4 regions of the Janthinobacterium sp. HH102 genome follow, and region 3 is predicted to be linked to each of the others. Evidence: predicted binding sites of a transcription regulator. Region 3 holds the regulator's gene; each other region holds the start of a gene.
What was found. The regulator FNR, encoded in region 3, switches genes on or off when oxygen is low (the NO sensors DNR and NnrR bind a similar motif). The targets are predictions, from matches to a motif close to TTGATNNNNATCAA.
Positions count from the first base shown of each region.

Region 1: the regulator FNR is predicted to act here: its motif matches at 2,547-2,560, upstream of JAB4_RS20345 (OmpW family outer membrane protein).
Region 2: the regulator FNR is predicted to act here: its motif matches at 1,946-1,959, upstream of JAB4_RS27165 (universal stress protein).
Region 4: the regulator FNR is predicted to act here: its motif matches at 2,305-2,318, upstream of JAB4_RS04500 (PAS domain-containing methyl-accepting chemotaxis protein).

Region 1 covers NZ_CP062062.1:4,476,930-4,481,304, reverse strand. The annotation lists gene JAB4_RS20365 (SpoIIE family protein phosphatase) at 1-539, opposite strand, end outside; gene JAB4_RS20360 (NAD(P)H-dependent oxidoreductase) at 720-1,310, opposite strand; gene JAB4_RS20355 (MerR family transcriptional regulator) at 1,384-1,746, opposite strand; gene fur (ferric iron uptake transcriptional regulator) at 1,821-2,261, opposite strand; gene JAB4_RS20345 (OmpW family outer membrane protein) at 2,626-3,243, shown strand; gene JAB4_RS20340 (MetQ/NlpA family ABC transporter substrate-binding protein) at 3,322-4,149, opposite strand; gene JAB4_RS20335 (methionine ABC transporter permease) at 4,175-4,375, opposite strand, start outside.
Region 2 covers NZ_CP062062.1:5,964,686-5,969,060, reverse strand. The annotation lists gene JAB4_RS27170 (hypothetical protein) at 6-875, opposite strand; gene JAB4_RS27165 (universal stress protein) at 945-1,781, opposite strand; gene JAB4_RS27160 (class I SAM-dependent methyltransferase) at 2,146-2,961, shown strand; gene JAB4_RS27155 (hypothetical protein) at 2,968-3,468, opposite strand; gene JAB4_RS27150 (M56 family metallopeptidase) at 3,533-4,285, opposite strand; gene JAB4_RS27145 (GNAT family N-acetyltransferase) at 4,293-4,375, opposite strand, start outside.
Region 3 covers NZ_CP062062.1:277,186-281,560, reverse strand. The annotation lists gene JAB4_RS01215 (response regulator) at 1-1,328, opposite strand, end outside; gene fnr (fumarate/nitrate reduction transcriptional regulator Fnr) at 1,568-2,326, shown strand; gene JAB4_RS01205 (FixH family protein) at 2,453-2,977, opposite strand; gene ccoG (cytochrome c oxidase accessory protein CcoG) at 3,039-4,375, opposite strand, start outside.
Region 4 covers NZ_CP062062.1:991,945-996,319, forward strand. The annotation lists gene JAB4_RS04495 (DEAD/DEAH box helicase) at 1-1,967, shown strand, start outside; gene JAB4_RS04500 (PAS domain-containing methyl-accepting chemotaxis protein) at 2,409-4,064, shown strand; gene bamE (outer membrane protein assembly factor BamE) at 4,160-4,375, opposite strand, start outside.

The DNA.
Region 1 (4,375 bases), 2.1 Mb from region 3:
TGCCATTCCAGGTGCGCGTCGGGCAGGGTGGCGCGCAATTCCGCATCGGAGGTGCGCAGCAGCGCGCGCTGGATCACGCTGGCGTAATCGATGCTGTGCATGATCTGCCGGTTCTTTTCCGCCTGCATGGTGGCCACCACGTTCATCAGCTGCAGGCCGAAGCCCACGCCGGCCAGCGCGCCATCCTCGGTGATGATGAAGCCGTCGGCCAGCGCCTTCTCTCCCGCTTCCACGGCGCGGAAAGTGAGGTCTTCGATGCTCATGGCGCCATCGACGATCAGCGGTTCCTTGTCCATGAAGGCGATGCAGCTCTTCTTGCCGTACACCTCGTGATAAAAGGGCTTGGACATCTGCGACATGAAGATATTGCGGCTGATTAAGCCGATCGGCTTCTGCTGCTCCGTGACGGGCAGGCTCATCATGTCACGCCGTTCCGTGAACAATTCCAGCACGGCGAAGTTGCTGGCGTCGGCCTGCACGGATTCCGTGGGAACGCACAGATCAAGCGCCACGGACGTGCGATAACGGGGAAGATGCAATCGAGAAGCGTTGAACTCCACAGCGGCTACCTTTACATGACGATCGGACCTTTGTTGTCGCGAGAGCAAGGCGACTGACAAACAGGCAATATCATCATGGTAGCCGCTGAATATGACGGCTTGATTACCGGCTTGTCAAAACCGTATGCAAGATGGCTGCATGGCAATCCGCTGCCGGGCTTACAGACGCCTGGCCAGCGCCTGTGCCTGCTCCAGCCAGCGCGCGCGCTGCGTGCCGGTGGAATCGATCATGGGGCCGAAGCAGGCCACCTTGACGGGCTTGACGCCGCAAAATTCCAGGGTCGTCTTGCGCAGCTGGTGAATGCCGGGCATGTGGTAGACCCAGCGGAAATACCAGGGCGGCGTGTCCATCGCCACCAGCAGCTGCGCCGTGCGGCCCTTCAGCAGCTGGGCGGGAAAGGCCTTGCCCGGGCGGTATTTGAAGGCAAAGCCGGGCAGGAAGATACGGTCGACAAAACCTTTCAGCAGGGCCGGCGCGCCGCCCCACCAGATCGGGTAGGCGAACACCAGGTGTTCGGCCCAGCTGATGGCTTCCTGCGCGGCCAGCAAGTCTGGCTCCAGCGGCTGCACCTGGCGGTAGCCTTCATGCAGGTTCTGGTCGAAGTCCAGCTGGCCCAGGCGCAGTTCGCGCACGGTATGGCCTGCGCTGCGGGCCGTGGCGGCGTAGGCCTCGGCCAGGGCGGCGCAGAAACTGTCGCTGGAGGGGTGGCCGAGGAGAATTAAAATGCGCTTCGGTGTCGTCTTGGTCATGATGCAGGCTGTCCGTTAAAGAAGAGCTTGCATGCTAAAGCCTGCCCCTGGGGGCAGAGTCAAGCGCGCAGTGTCAGGCTGCCTGCAGTTGCTGGCGCGCCAGGCAGTCGCGGATTTCCGTGTCGATGTCGGCCAGCTGCGCGTCGAGCTGGCGCAGGCGGGCGATATCCTGCCGCACCTGCGCGCGCTTGGCGTCGATGTGCCGTGACAGGGCGGCCCAGTCCGTATCGTCGCCGGCCAGGACGGGCAGCAGTTCGGCCAGGCGGAAGCCCAGGACCTGCGCCTGGCGTATCAGTTTGACCTGCGCCAGGTCCTGCTGCGTGTAGACGCGATAGGCGCCGGAACGGCGCACGTCGCCCAGCAAGCCCAGCGCTTCATAGTGGCGCAAGGCCTTGGGCGAGGTGCCCGCCAGGCGGGCGATTTCTCCGATGTACATGCTTGTCCCTTGTTGAGCTGCGGCGCACGCAGTGTAGCGCAGGTGGCTTGCCAGGCGCTACCTTCCGCGCTGCCTCAGGAGGCTTTGCGCGGCGGGACTTTCTTCGCCGTGCACTCGGCGCAGGTGCCGTACAGCGACAGCGCGTGCTCGTGCAGCACGAAGCCCCGTTCGGCGGCGATCTCGTTCTGGCGCAGTTCGATGCCTTCGTCGACGAATTCATCGACCTTGCCGCAACCCGTGCAGACCAGGTGGTCGTGGTGCTGGCCTTCATTCAGTTCGAACACGGCGTGGCCCGATTCGAAGTGCCGGCGAAACAGAATGCCGGCCTCGGCAAACTGCATCAGCACGCGGTAGATGGTGGCCAGGCCCACGTCGATCTTTTCGGCCAGCAAGAGTTTGTAGACATCGTCCGCACTCAGGTGCTTGATCGTGCCTTCCTGGAACAGCTGCAGAATCCGCAAGCGGGGGATGGTCACTTTCAAGCCCGATTCACGCAGTTCCCTCAATATATCCATGTCTCCCATTCCTTTTTGTAGTCGCTGAGCGAGGTAAGCCATTATATCGCAAATGATAATCATTACCATTCTCATGTGTGCACTGGAAATAGTATGCTGCAGGGGCCGGCGGCAATCCAGTGACATCGGCGCAAGTAACCATTGCGCGGCGCGCAACTTGTCTCAGCATTGCGCGGCTGGCTGGCCGCTGAAATAGGGGACCTTGCATCCGGTCACGCTGCATTGCCGCATTTTCTTGACTTGGGCAAAGGAAAAAATCCGTCTAGTGATGCCATCTAGCACTATTTGATGTGGATCAAAGTTTTTGTTGCACTGCACTCTTAGACTTCGCAGCGTTACTTAACGACAAAAAGAGGGAACTAGAATGAAAAAGTCCGCAACTGCAGCAGCAATCGTCCTGGCCGCCATCGGCGCCTTCGCCGGCAACGCAATGGCACAGGAAAGCCCATGGCTGGTCCGTGCCCGCGCCGTGCACATCGATCCGGCCAACAAATCTGCTCCTGTTGGTGGCGTCGGCGCATCCGACCTTATTCACGTCAGCAGCAAGACGATTCCTGAAATCGATATTTCGTATTTCTTCACGCCTAACATCGCTGCCGAGCTGATCCTGACGTATCCGCAAAAGCATGACGTTACCTTGTCCGGCACGAAGATCGGTACTTTCAAGCATTTGCCGCCGACCCTGTCGCTGCAATACCACTTCATGCCTGAAAAACAGTTCAGCCCATACGTAGGTGCCGGCGTGAACTACACGAATATCTCGGACGTGAAATTGCTGAACGGCGCAGGCCGCCTGGAGCATGACAGCTGGGGCTACTCGCTGCAAGCCGGTGTCGATTACAAACTGGACAAAAACTGGTCGCTGAACTTTGACATCAAGAAAGTACAGATCCGCAGCGACGTACTGGCCGGCGGCGCCAAGATCAGCGAAGTCAAAGTCGATCCTATCCTGATCGGCGTAGGCGTGGGCTACCGCTTCTAAATAGTGATGGCGCCCGCAAGGCGCGGACAATAAAAAAGGACGGCCTTGGCCGTCCTTTTTACGTTTGGTGCACGCTGTTTATTTTTTCAGCGTCTTTTCCAGCGCCAGCTGGTAGTCCGTCTTTTCGTAACCGGCCAGGTATTTGTTCGTCGCGTCGAGGAAGGCGCGCGAGCGGTAGGCCGCTTCCAGGTCCTTCACCCATGGCTTGGCCTTGTCGGCCGTGCGGATGGCGACCAGGTTGATGTAGCTGTCCGAGATCTTTTCCACGGAGAGGGCCGAGGTCAGCTTCATGCCGGCGGCCAGGGCGAAGTTACCGTTCACAAAGGCGTAGTCGGCGTCTGCCAGCGAACGTGGCAGCTGCGCCGCTTCCAGCGGCACCAGTTTCAGCTTCTTCGGGTTCTCCAGCACGTCGCGTTCGGACGCGCGCAGCGGGTCGACGTTCGGTTTGAGCTTGATCCAGCCCATCTTGGCCAGCATCACCAGCGCGCGCGCCTGGTTGGTCGGGTCGTTCGGCATGGTGATGGTGGCGCCGTTCTTCACGTCGGCCAGGGTTTTCTGCTTGCCGCCGTACAGGCCGATCGGCATGGTCGGCACGGTGATCAAGGAGCTCAATGGCAGCTTGTTATCGGTGGCGAATTTGGTCAGGTAGACGATGTGCTGGAACACGTTGGCGTCCAGCGACCCTTCGGCCAGCGCGTAGTTCGGCTGCACGTAGTCGTTGAATTCCACGATCTTGACCTTGTAGCCCTGTTTTTCCAGGATAGGCTTGATGCCCAGCTTCAGCTGGTCGGAATACGGGCCGGAGCTGGTGCCGATGACGAGTTCTTTCGGGTCCTTGGCGTGGGCGGCGGTGGCGAAGGCCAGGCTGGCGGCGGCCAGGAGCAAATTACGGCGAAGGTGGTTCATGCAGGTCCTTGTTTCTGAATTTGAATTAACGTTTGTCGAGGCGCTTGGCGATGCGCGTGCCGGCGAACTGGATGGTTTGCACCAGCACGATCAGGATGGCCACGGTGGCGACCATGATGTCCGTCTCGAAGCGGTAGTAGCCGTAACGGATGGCCAGGTCGCCGATACCGCCGCCGCCCACCACGCCGGCCACGGCCGAATACGACAGGAAGCTGATCGACAGCAC
Region 2 (4,375 bases), 630 kb from region 3:
CTTTTTTACGTCGGTGGCACGGGCAGGGCCGTGGCGGCCGGATGGCGGCGCAGGTAATAGTGGCGGTACAGCATGATCTCGCCCCATACCAGCAGCAGCGCGACCAGCGCGAACAGGGCCAGCGTGATCTTGAGCGAGTTGAAATACGCGCCGGCCTGGCGCTTGATGGCGTCGACGAAAATCATCGGCACTGACTTGTCGAGTTTGCTGAAGTCGGCCTGGCGCGCCACGTCGGTGGTCAGGCGCACGGCCAGGTCGGTGCCCAGCGCGGCCAGCTCGCCCGTCGCCTGGCCACGGAAGTTGGCGCCCTTGAGCGCTTCGCCGAGCAGGCCGACCCTGGCGATCAGCTGTTCCTGCAGCACTTGCGTCAGCAGCACGCTGCCGCGGCGCAGGATGAATTCATTGATCCAGTGCGCCTTGCTGCGTTCCCAGTAGCTGCTGGACGTGGGCTGGTAATACATGCCTTGCACGTAGGGTTCGAGCAGGCTGCGCACGCTGATGGGCTGGCCCGGGGCGATCAGCTTGACCTGCTGCTCCAGGTAGACGCGCAGCGCCGGCATCTGCGCTTCGACCACCGGCTGCAGGTCGCGCTCGAGGGCCTGGTTGACCATGCGGTGTGCGCTGTGCACGGCGCCAAACCCGCCGCCGAGGAGCGGCAGCGCGAGCAGGATCAACACATAGCTGAGCTTGGCGGCCACATGCCAGGCGCGCGGACGGCGCACGAGCAGGCATTTTCTGGCCAGCTGGTAGCAGATGCCGAGCGCCAGCACAAAGCCGAGCATGCCATACAGCAGCATCGATGGCAGGGCGGTCCACAGCAGTTCACTGCCGAACGGCGCCAGGCTGCTGCCCCAATTGATCATTTGTTGCTTCATCTACATTGCCTTGATATGGAAAATCAGGCAAGTATAGCCATTGTGCAACAGAACGTGGCGCGCGGGACCTCAGTGCGCCATCAGCACGGGCAAGGTCATCTGGCGCAGCACCGTTTCCGTCACGCCGCCCAGCAGGATTTCGCGGAAGCGGGCGTGGCCGTAGCCGCCCATGCCCAGCAGGTCCGCATGCACTTCGGCCGTCATGGCCAGCAGCGCCGCGCCGACGTCGCCCGTGGTGACGGCGGGGCGCACCTCCACGGGTACGCCATGGCGGCTCAGGTAGGCGGCGATGTCGGCGCCCGGATGGCGGGCCGGCTGTGCGTGGCCGGCCGGCGGGTGCAGCAGGGCCAGCACCACCAGGCGCGCCGCGCGCAGCAGGGGCAGGGCGTGGCCGATGGCGCGCGTCGCTTCCATGCTGCCATCCCAGGCCACCACCACGGTGTTGTCCACTTGCGCGAATTGACCGCTGCGCGGCACGATCAGCACGGGACGGGCCGCGTTCAGCATGACGTAGGGCACCAGGTCGCTCATGGCGCCGGGCAGCGCTTCGCTGGCGTCGTGCTGGCTGAGCACCGTCAAGTCGCTGTAGCGGGCGCTGACGGCCAGGCCGCCATCCTCGTCGTCTTCGATCAGGCGCCGCTCGAGCGAAACGGCGCCCGCCTGGCGCGCCAGCGTTTCAAACTGGTCCAGCGCCTGCTCCGCCTGTCCGTGCAGGGCGGTAATTTGCGCCGCCACGGCGCCGCCGCGCATGCCGCGGTTGTTTTCCAGGGTAAAGCGCGACACGCCCGTCATGGCGGCGCCGATCAGGTGCGCCTGGTGCGTGTGCGCCAGCCGCGCCGCGATGGCGACGCGCTGCGGCGCATGGCGCGACAGGTCGGCGTGGACGAGGATGGATTTGTAAGCCATGGTGTCATTCGCTAGTCAGGGTGGCAACAAGGCTAGAACGGCAACACGGGCAAGTCCAGCATTGCCGTGCCGGCGGGCGGTTTTCTTATGCGGGGCTTGACGTGGGTCAAAAAAACACGGGCGAGGGCCTTTCGCAAGGCGATAGCCAGGAGATTGCGAGCTGTTTGATGTGCATCAAAATGCGGGGTCCGCCACCAGCCATAATGGCCTTGAACTCCTTGCCCTTCCAGTGGTCTGCATCGGCGCCGGCGCCATCTGTCCGGCACTTCCTTGTGTGACGCAACAACGCTGGCCGTGGCGGGAGTTCAATTCTCGGCGCCTTGCCTGGAGTCATGCTACATTCGCGTCCTGTTTTTCTGAAAGGATGACGATGCCTTTAGGTAATAACGGTAACAACTTCTTGCAGCACAATCAGCAAGCCTGGGATGCCCAGGCTGCACGGAACAGCCCGTGGTCGCAACCCGTCGATAGCGCCACCATCGCCGCGGCCCGTGCCGGGCAGTGGCAAATCCATCTGACGCCCGGTCCCTTGCCAGCCGGCTGGCTGGGCGAGGTGCGCGGCAAGCGCATCCTGTGCCTGGCCGGTGCCGGCGGGCAGCAGGCGCCCGTGCTGGCTGCCGCCGGCGCGCACGTCACCGTCTTCGATCTGTCTGAACAGCAACTGGCGCAAGACCGCATGGTGGCCGAACGCGACGGCTTGCAACTGGCCACCGTCCAGGGCGATATGCGCGATCTGGCCTGCTTTTCCGACGCCAGCTTCGATGTCATCATCCACCCCGTGTCGAACCAGTACGTGCCCGATATCGCTCCCGTGTGGCGCGAATGCGCGCGCGTGCTGGCCGATGGCGGCGTGCTGCTGAGCAGTTTCTTCAACCCAGCCGTCTTCATCGGCGACCGCGATCCGCAATGGGCACAGCAGGGCTTGATACGGCCACGTTTCGTGCTGCCGTATTCGGATGTGGAGGATATGGATGCCGATGCGCTGGCGGCGCGCATGGAAAAGGGCGAGGCGCTGGTCTTCGGCCACAGCCTGGACAGCCAGATCGGCGGCCAGCTGGCGGCGGGCTTCGTGCTGGCCGGTTACCACGAGGAAATGCATCCCCACCCGCGCTTTGAAATTGAAAAATTCCTGCCCAGCTTTATTGCCACGCGGGCCGTCAGGCTGGCGCGCGCGGTATAGCGATCATTAGTTGTACGGCTGCAAGTCCAGCCAGACGGCGTACGACAGGCGCTTACCGTTCCACAGGCCGCCGCCGCGGATGACGGCGTCGCACGAGGTCAGCTGGCCTACCAGATCCATGCGGCCCAGGTTGCGGCGCAGGCGCAGGGCGTCGTTGTGCGACAGGTAGCCCACCAGCAGGCCGTCGATGAAGACGGCGATGGCCTTGTCCTGGAACGGGTTGGCATCGTCGCAGACGAGCAGGGCCAGGCATTTTTCTTCCGCGTTGCCGGGGCCGTGTTCGCCGGCCAGCCTGGCGATGGCGGGTTGGTACATCGCTTCGTTTTCCACTTCCGACGCAAAGCGCCCTTCATCGCTCCAGTGGTGCGCCGGTGCGCCCGCAGGGATCGCCGGCACGTACTGGCGCACGGAGACGAGCGGCTTGTGCAGCGGTTTGACGGGCGTGCGGCCGCTGAAGACGTAGTACAGCAGGGCGATGACGATCACGATGGCAAGCAGGTAAAGCATGGTATCTCTCTGATTTCGAAGGGGGAAGCCGGGATCGCGGGCATGCCGCGCGGCGTTGCCGCTACTATAGCAAGTTCGCCGCCCGGTCCCGGGTAAATCTGGCCATCAGATGACGCCGCCGGCGCAGCGCCAGCGGATCGTTCAGCACGATGGGCGAGGCGCCCGTCAAGCCCGAATAATACTGGCCGTGCCGGCGCAGGACGAAGGCATAGTCGCGCAGCGCGTGGCCGTGCGCCAGCATGCGCGCATCGCAATCGACCTCGATGGCAAAGCGCAGCCGGTGCAGCTGCCACCACAGGGGCACATTCCACGGCATGATCACGATCAAGCCGTAGGCCAGGGCCAGCAACTGCGGATCGCGCGTGGCTAGCCGGCATTGTGCATGCGCCAGCAGCAGCGCTTGTTGTTGGGGAGGAATCAGTTGCAGCCAGACGGGCATCACGATGCGCGGTCGCAGCAGCCCCGCCACGCAGGGGCCGATGCCGCCGCTCAAGTACACTGGCGTGCCCAGCAGCGATGTTTTCTGCCAGCGGCGCTGGTGCGACAGCAGCCAGATGCTGCGCAGCGCCAGCAGCAAGAGCATGCCGCTCGATAAGACAAACCAGCCCAGTTTCAGCTGCGCCTGCTCCGCCGGCATGGCCTTCAGCACGCCGGGCAGCCACGCCAGGGGCAAGATGACGGACGCGGCGATGGCCGCCAGCCACAGCCAGCGTGTCGTGCGCCCGCGCCGTTGCCGCGCGCGCTCGGCGCGCCAGGCGGTAGCGCTCAACAGCAGCGCCAGCGCCAGCGCCATGCAGCACAGCAGCCAGACCGGCATCGGGCGCCTAGCGCTTCAGCGCCATGCCGACGGAGGCGGGCGCCGTATGCTTGAAACCGAACTGCGCGTACAGGTCTTGCGCCTGGCCAT
Region 3 (4,375 bases):
TTCGAATAATCGAGCACGTCGTTGAGGATGCCCAGCAGCGACTGGCCGGCCACGCGCACCATGGTCAGATACTTGCGCTGTTCCGTATCGAGCTTGGTATTGCCCAGCAAATACACCATGCCCAGCACGGCATTGAGGGGCGTGCGGATTTCATGGCTCATGTTGGCCACGAAATCGCTCTTCGCGCGGTTGGCCGCCTCGGCCCGGTCGCGTTCCTGTTCCAGCTCCGCCGCGCGCGATTCGAGCTCCTGCTGCAAGCGGTCGCGCTCGCTCATCAGGCCGTTGAACGCTTCCGTCAGCTCGCCGATCTCGTCGCGCTGCTGCACGGGCACGGGAGTGAAACGGCTGCCGCTGGTGCGCAGCGCCTGCAGGGTGTCGCGCAGGCGCACCAGCGGCGAGAGCAGGCGCACGGTGACCCAGCCCAGCACGGCTGCGGCCAGCAGCGAGGCGAGGATGCTCCACAGCACCAGCCGGTACAGCACGCCGTCGAACGGTTCGAAGGCGTCGTCGAGGGGCAGCGAGGCGGCCAGCAGCCAATTTACGGATTTCAGGCGCTTGAAGCTGTTGACGGCCGTGATGCCGCGGCTGTTGGTGCTGACCATGGTGCCTTCGCCATCGTCCTTCAGCAGCCGGGTGGTCGTCAGGTTGGCGTTCGGCAGGCGCGGCTGCAGCAAACGGCTGGTGTCGGGATGCAGCACATAGCGCGGCACGGCGCCGCGCGTGAGGACGAAGTAATAGCCGCTCTTGCCGATCTTTTCCGAGCGCAACCTCCCCAGCAGGTTATCCTTGTACAGGCGCAGCACGCCGATCACCACGCCGGCCACCTGGCCATCGGCGCCCAGCACGGGCGCGACCATCTGCACGATGGGCATGCCGCTCGATTTGCCCAGCATCGGCTCGGTGATCATGGGCTGGCGCGTGCGCAGCACGGTCTGGAAATACTCGCGCTCGGCGACGTTGATGCCGGCGCGCCCCGCCACTTCCGGCATGTCGGCCACGACGGCGCCGTGCGCGTCGAGCACCAGCACGTCGTCGAACAGCACCAGCATCGAGCGGCGCGAATAGTATTCGCGCAATTGGGCGGGCTGGGTGATCAGTTCTGGCGGCTGCTGCCGGGCCGTCAGGGTGACGATCTGCAGCAGCATGCCCAGCTTGTCGTCGAGCTCGGCGGCGGTGCGGCTGATCAGGGACGACTGCTGGCTCAACAGTACCTTGGTGAAATCGTCGCGCATGTGCTGCACCTGGATCATGGTGACCAGCGCGATCATGGCGATCGAGGTCAGGCTGGTGGCCAGCGCGACTTTTGCTTTGATGCCGAGAGGCTTCATGATTTCCTTTTCAGTACCGGGCGGCACAGGCGGCAGATAATGCTGTCAGGAATTTTCCTATCAATACCCCAGCTTGGCAAGCGCCGCCACGCAAATTGCCCTCTCCGCATGGGCTTTTGACGATGTTGCCATATAATTAAAGTCGGAACGTCGTTTATTCAGCGAAATTGCGGTGAAATTGGCACACGGCAACCCTGTATGCAGTAAACTTGTTGTTGCATTTTCTAAAAGGTACCGACATGACTGAAGCGCTACTCACTCCAACCTCGCCCACAGTGACCGTGGAAGCGTTGCGTGCGCGATGCTCGACCTGCAGCATGCATCAATTGTGTCTGCCGATGGGCCTCGACGTGGGCGACATGGACAGACTGGACCAGATCATTGGCCGCCGCCGCAAGATCGTGCGCGGCGCTTCGCTGTTCCGCATCGGCGACTCGTTCCAGAACCTGTATGCGATCCGTCTGGGCCACTTCAAGACCTACCAGATCAATCCGGGCGGCGAAGAGCAGGTGACGGGTTTCCAGATGGCGGGCGAACTGCTGGGCATGGACGCCATCAGCGCCGACCGCCACCACTGTAATGCGGTGGCGCTGGAAGACAGCGAAGTGTGTGAAATCCCGTTTTCCAGCCTGGAACAATTGCTGGGCAATATGCCGACCCTGCTGCGCCATTTCCACCGCATGATGAGCCAGGAAATCACGCGCGAGCAAAGTGTCATGCTGTTGCTGGGCAACATGCAGGCGACGCAGCGTTTTGCCGCCTTTATCGTCAACCTGGCGTCGCGCTATGAAGCGCGCGGCTATTCGGCCAGCAAATTTCAGTTGCGCATGTCGCGCGAGGAAATCGGCAACTACCTGGGCCTGACCATCGAAAGCGTCAGCCGTTTATTGTCGAAATTCAAGAAGGAAGGCTGGCTGCGCGTCTCCAACCGCGAGATCGAGATCTTGCAGCCGGCCAAGCTGAAAGCCATTACAGCCGGCACCGACGTCTGCAAGTAACAGCACCGTCAAAACCTACTGCGCGTCGTGCTTTGCGGCCTGCGATGCTCGCTGTGCTATAGCACAGCTGTGCTTCTCAGCCACAAATCACTGCCGCTCGCTACGGTTTTTTCCCGGCGCTGTACGTTATAACTCTTCATCCGCATGCAGCGCGATGCTGCGTTGCACGGGCCAGGTCCAGATGCCGGACAGGCGCCACTCGCGTTTGTCGTTTTCCACCAGCACTTGCCAGCGGCTGCGCTCGAGCATCGGCAGCGCCACGGAAAAATTGCCGGCCGCATCGGGCTGCACCAGCAGCTTGATATCCTTTTCCGGCAGGGTCGCATGCGCCAGGTGCAGCTGCAAAGGCCCCTGGTACGCCTTGCCGAAGCTGTGCACGGAGCCGCTGAGGCGCGCTGCAGCGACGTCATACGACAGGGTCGTATCCATGGCCAGGTCGCTGGCGATCGTGTCGCGCTTCAAATCCTGGTTGATCGCCTTGCCCTGCTTGTAATAGTCGCCCACCACCAGCGCGTCGGGCTGCGTAAACGCGATATAGCCCATGAAGCTGCCGACGACCACGGACAGGCCGGGACCGATCATCAGCAGCCATGGCCAGCGGTGTTTGTACCACGGGGCAACGGGAGGTTGCAGTTTCAGACTGTCGGACATGGTATTTCTCCTGTGTTTCTGGTATACGGCCAGCCCCCATGCGGGGACCGGCCTTCCTGCATTAGCGCGGCACGATGAATACCGCGCTTTCGCGCACATGCAGCGACGGGTCGTCCAGCGAGTGCAATTCGATCGCAATCTTGTTCGAGCCCTTCTCGCCGACGCCGTGCGGCACGCGCAGGCGGATCGGCCAGCCCAGCGTTTCCGTCGGCTGCAAGGTCACTTCGTCGCGCGTCAGCAAGGTCAGGCCCGGCAAGCCGGAAGCGCTGATTTTGAAATGCTGGCTTTGCTCCGAGGTGTTCATGATCTGCAGACGATAGACGTTTTCGATCATGCCGTCTTCCACCTCGCGTCCCATCGAACCGCGGTCGCGGATCACGTCCATTTTCAGGGGCGTGCGCAGGGCCAGCGACGTACACACGGCGATGATAATCAGGGCCAGGATGGACGTGTAGATCAGCACGCGCGGGCGCATGGCGCGCTGGCGGATCTGCTTCGAATTGAAGTTGTTTTCCATCGCATGGTCGGTGCTGTAGCGTATCAGGCCACGCGGCCGCTCGACCTTGTCCATCACCGTATTGCAGGCATCGACGCAGGCGGCGCAGCCGATGCATTCATATTGCAGGCCGTTGCGGATATCGATACCGGTCGGACACACCTGCACGCACAGGGTGCAATCGATGCAGTCGCCCAGCTTGTCGTTGTTGCCGGCCTTCTTGCTCATGGCGCCGCGTGGTTCGCCGCGCTTGGCATCGTAGGTGATGATCAGCGTGTCCTGGTCGAACATGGCGCTCTGGAAGCGCGCGTAGGGGCACATGTATTTGCACACCTGCTCGCGCAGCCAGCCCGCGTTGCCGTAGGTTGCCAGGCTGTAGAACAAGACCCAGAACCATTCCCAGGGACCGAAATTGAGGGTGGTCACTTCGCGCGCCAGTTCCTTGATCGGCGTGAAGTAGCCGACAAAGGTAAAGCCCGTCCACAGGGCGATGGCGCCCCATACCAGGTGCTTGGCCGTCTTCTTGAACGCCTTGCGCACGGAGGGGCCCTGCTTGTCGAGGGCCATGCGCGCGCTGCGCGTGCCCTCGATGCGGCGTTCGACCCACAGGAAGATTTCCGTGTATACCGTTTGCGGGCAAGAAAACCCGCACCACACCCGCCCGGCAATGGCCGTGACGAGGAATAACAAATACGCACAGATGATCAGCAGGGCCGCCAGATAGATGAAATCCTGGGGCCACAGCACGACGCCGAAAATGTAGAACTTGCGCGTGGTCAAATCGAACAGCAGGGCTTGCCTGCCATTCCAGGTCAACCACGGCAAGCCGTAGAACGCGAGCTGGGTAAGCCATACGCATACCCATCGCCAGGTAGCGTAGCGTCCTTTGGCCTCGCGAGGGT
Region 4 (4,375 bases), 710 kb from region 3:
TGCCTATCCTGTCGCGCATCGATCTGAAACAAAGCTCACCCCAAGCCCTGGTCCTGGCACCGACGCGCGAACTGGCCATCCAGGTCGCCGAAGCGTTCCAGGTGTACGCCGCCCACATTCCCGGCTTCCACGTGCTGCCGATCTACGGCGGCCAAAGCTACGGCCCGCAGCTGTCGGCCCTGCGCCGCGGCGTGCACGTCATCGTCGGCACGCCTGGCCGCGTCATCGATCACCTGGACAAGGGTTCGCTCGACCTGTCCAAGCTGAAAACCCTGGTGCTGGATGAAGCCGATGAAATGCTGCGCATGGGCTTTATCGACGACGTCGAACGTATCTTGAAAGAAACGCCAGACGGCCATCAAACGGCCCTGTTCTCGGCCACCATGCCTTCCGTCATCAAGCGCATCGCCACCACCTACCTGGTGAACCCGGCCGAAGTGACGGTCGCCGCCAAGACGGGCACGGCCGACAACATCCGCCAGCGCTACTGGCTCGTGTCGGGCATGCACAAGCTCGACGCGCTGACGCGCATCCTGGAAGCGGAAGCGTTTGACGGCATGATCATCTTCGCCCGCACCAAGCTGGGCACGGAAGAGCTGGCCAGCAAGCTGCAAGCGCGCGGCTTCTCGGCCGCCGCCATCAATGGCGACATCCAGCAAGCCCAGCGCGAGCGCACGATCCAGCAGTTGAAAGACGGCAAGATCGACATCCTCGTGGCAACCGACGTGGCCGCCCGCGGCCTGGACGTCGAGCGCATCAGCCACGTCGTCAACTACGATGTGCCGCACGATCCGGAAAGCTATACCCACCGCATCGGCCGCACGGGCCGCGCCGGCCGCAGCGGCGAAGCGATCCTGTTCATCACCCCGCGTGAAAAGAACTTGTTGAAAGCCATCGAACGCTCGACCCGCCAGCCGATCGGCATGCTGGAATTGCCGACGATCCAGGCCGTGAACGACGTGCGCATCGCCAAGTTCAAGGAACAGATCAGTGAAACCCTGGCCTTGGGCGAACTGGAGCAGTTCCAGTCGCTGATCGAGGACTTCGAGCGCGAACAGAACATTCCCGCCATTGAAATCGCCGCCGCCCTGGCGAAGATGGCGCGTGGCAATACGCCGCTGCTGCTGGACAAGAACAAGGCGCGCGAGCAAGCCACGTGGCAAGACGACCGTCCTGTGCGCCAGGACCGTTTTGAGCGCAACGACCGTCCGGAACGGGGCGACCGCTTCGACCGTAACGAGCGCAGCGAACGCCCGGCCTTCCCGAAAAAGGAACGCATCCAGCGCCCAGCCGACGCCGGCATGCAGACCTTCCGTATTGAAGTCGGTCATCAGCATGGCGTGAAACCGGGCAATATCGTGGGCGCCATCGCCAACGAAGCGGGCATCGATTCGAAAAACATCGGCCGCATCGAAATCTATGACGACTACAGCGTCCTGGACTTGCCAGACAGCATGCCGAAAGAATTGCTGGACCAGCTGAAGACCGTGTGGGTCGCGGGCCAGCAGCTGCGCATCAGCCGCGATGGCGACGCGCCGGACCTGGCGCCGCCAGCCGCGCCGCGCAAGCCGTTCGCCGCCAAATCCGCGCCAGCGTTCAAGGATGCGCCAGCGGACGCGGGCGATGCAGCACCTGCGCCGCGCGCGCCGAAGAAGGAACGTCCACGTCCAGGCGTGACGGCTTACCGCATCGAAGTGGGCCGCGAGCACGCCGTGACGCCAAGCAACATCGTGGGTGCCATCGCCAACGAAGCGAACCTGGAAGCCAAGCATATCGGCCGCATCGATATCTTTGACAACTACAGCGTGCTGGACCTGCCGGAAGGCATGCCGCCGGAAATCCTCGACCACCTGAAATCGGTCGTCGTGTCGGGCCAGAAACTGCGCATCAGCCTCGATGACGGCACGACGGAGCGCAAGCCTGCGCCGCCGCGTCCGAAATCGCCACCGCGTAAATCATTCAAGTAAGCTGTCCCTGCACAGGCGCCTCCCCGGCGCCTGTGTCGCGGATTGGAGACAGTTCCCCCACTGGCGCGTTCGCGCCAGTTTTTATTTTCCCTCAAGAAATGTTCGTGGTTGCGGCGTTATGGTTGGCGGCAGGCCCCGTCATGGGCCGGCGCATATTGCGGCGCTTGCGCGTTTTTTTATCGGCGCAAACACCATATTTATTGGCTGCCGCATCGATACATAATTTTTTATTAATTATTGTGTCTGCTTCCAATTTGAATTTTACATTCAATAAAATCAATCTAGTTGAATCAAAGTAAATTCTAAAACATAAATGAATTGGTTTTTATTAAATTTTTTGACCAGTGTCACTGCCGCCGGGGCGATATATCATGGGTGCTTGATGTGGTATATTGTTTTTATGATTTTGTTATGCTAGTTGATAAAAATAGAGGAGCGACGATGCGGGTCAATACGCCTATCACGCAAAATGAATACGTATTAAATGAAGGCATGACGATTGTTTCCACCACGGATTTACAGGGAAACATCAATTACGCCAATCAGTATTTCATTGAGGTCAGCGGTTTTTCAGAAATGGAACTGCTGGGTGCGCCACAGAATATCCTGCGTCATCCCGATATGCCGGCTGAAGCGTTTGCCGACCTGTGGGACACCATCAAGACGGGCATGCCGTGGACCGGCATGGTCAAGAACCGTTGCAAGAATGGTGACTTTTACTGGGTCTTCGCCAATATCACACCCGTCATCGAAAACGGCCGCCCGATCGGCTATATGTCCGTGCGCACCAAGCCCACGCGCGAGCAGATCAACGAAGCGGCAGCCCTGTATAAAAGTTTTAAAGACGGCAATAGCGCGAACCTGGCGATCCGCAATGGCCGCGTCGTGCGCCAGGGATGGGCCGCCAAGCTGGCCGAGTGGCGCAAGCTGAGCCTGTCGCAAGACATCGCCCTGCATTGCATCATCTTGGGCGTGGTGCTGGCCATCCTCGGCTGCGCCGTGTGGAATATCGACGGCGACACGAGCACGGCCACGCGCAGCTGGCTCAGCGGCGCCGCCGCTGCCGCCGTCGCGCTGATGCTGTATTTCTGGGCCCATCTGCACAATTCCATCGTCGCGCCGCTGGGCGACGCCATTACGGTGGCGCGCAAGATGGCCGGGGGTGACTTGACGGGCGTGATCGACAAGGTGCGCGACGACGACATGGGTCAATTGATGGCGGCCTTGCGCCAGACCAATATCAACTTGCACAGCATCATCGGCGACGTGCGCGCCAACTTCGAGGATATCCGCATCACCACGGCGGAAATCGCCACGGGCAATATGGACTTGTCCAGCCGCACGGAATCGCAGGCGTCCAGCCTGGAGCAGACGGCGGCCAGCATGGAAGAGCTGACATCGACCGTGCAAAACAGCGCCGACCACGTGGCCACGGCCAACGACCTGGCGGTGCAGGCATCGACTATCGCGGCCAGGGGCGGCACCATCGTCAGCGAAGTGGTCACCACGATGGACGAGATCAGCTCGTCGTCGCGCAAGATTCTCGACATCATCGGCTTGATCGACGGCATCGCCTTCCAGACGAACATCCTCGCCTTGAACGCGGCCGTGGAAGCGGCGCGCGCAGGCGAGCACGGCCGCGGCTTCGCCGTCGTGGCGGGCGAAGTACGCAGCCTGGCGCAGCGTTCTGCCACGGCGGCGAAAGAGGTGAAAAACCTGATCGACCATTCGATCGCCACCGTGAATGCGGGCAGCGTGCTGACCAGCAATGCGGGCGCCACCATGACGGAAGTGATCGCCTCGGTGGCCCGCGTGACGGAAGTGATGGACGAGATTTCCTCGACCACGCGCGAGCAGAACCAGGGTATCGGCCAAGTCAACCAGGCCGTGATCCACATGGATGGCATCACGCAGCAGAATGCGGCCCTCGTGGAGCAGGCGGCCGCGGCCGCCACCAGCCTGGCGCAGCGCACCGAGAGCGTGGCCCAGTCGATCGGCATCTTCAAATTGAAGGCCTCGCCCAAGCGCAAGGCTGCCGGCGTGGGGCGCAGCGCGGGCGCGGGCGTGGCGTCGCGGGCCTTGCTGAAGGCAAGATAATTACCCCAACGGCGAAAGGCTGGGGTCAGTCACTGCGTGACCGGAATGCTTCCCATTGGGAGCATTCCCCCCGGGTTTTGTCTGTGGGGTTACTCTTACTTCTTCACCCGGTACACGTCCCCGCTGCGCACCTTCTTCACCACCCCATCCCCGCCAAACAAAATGACATATTCTCCCTGCGCGCCAGAGGCCGTCGGGTAGCTGTACATCCATACTTCATTGCCGCTGTCGAAACGGATGGCCGTGCTGTCGCCCAGCGCGGCGCGCACCTGTTCGCGTGTGCTGCTGCCCGGTTGCACCGTCTGTTCCAG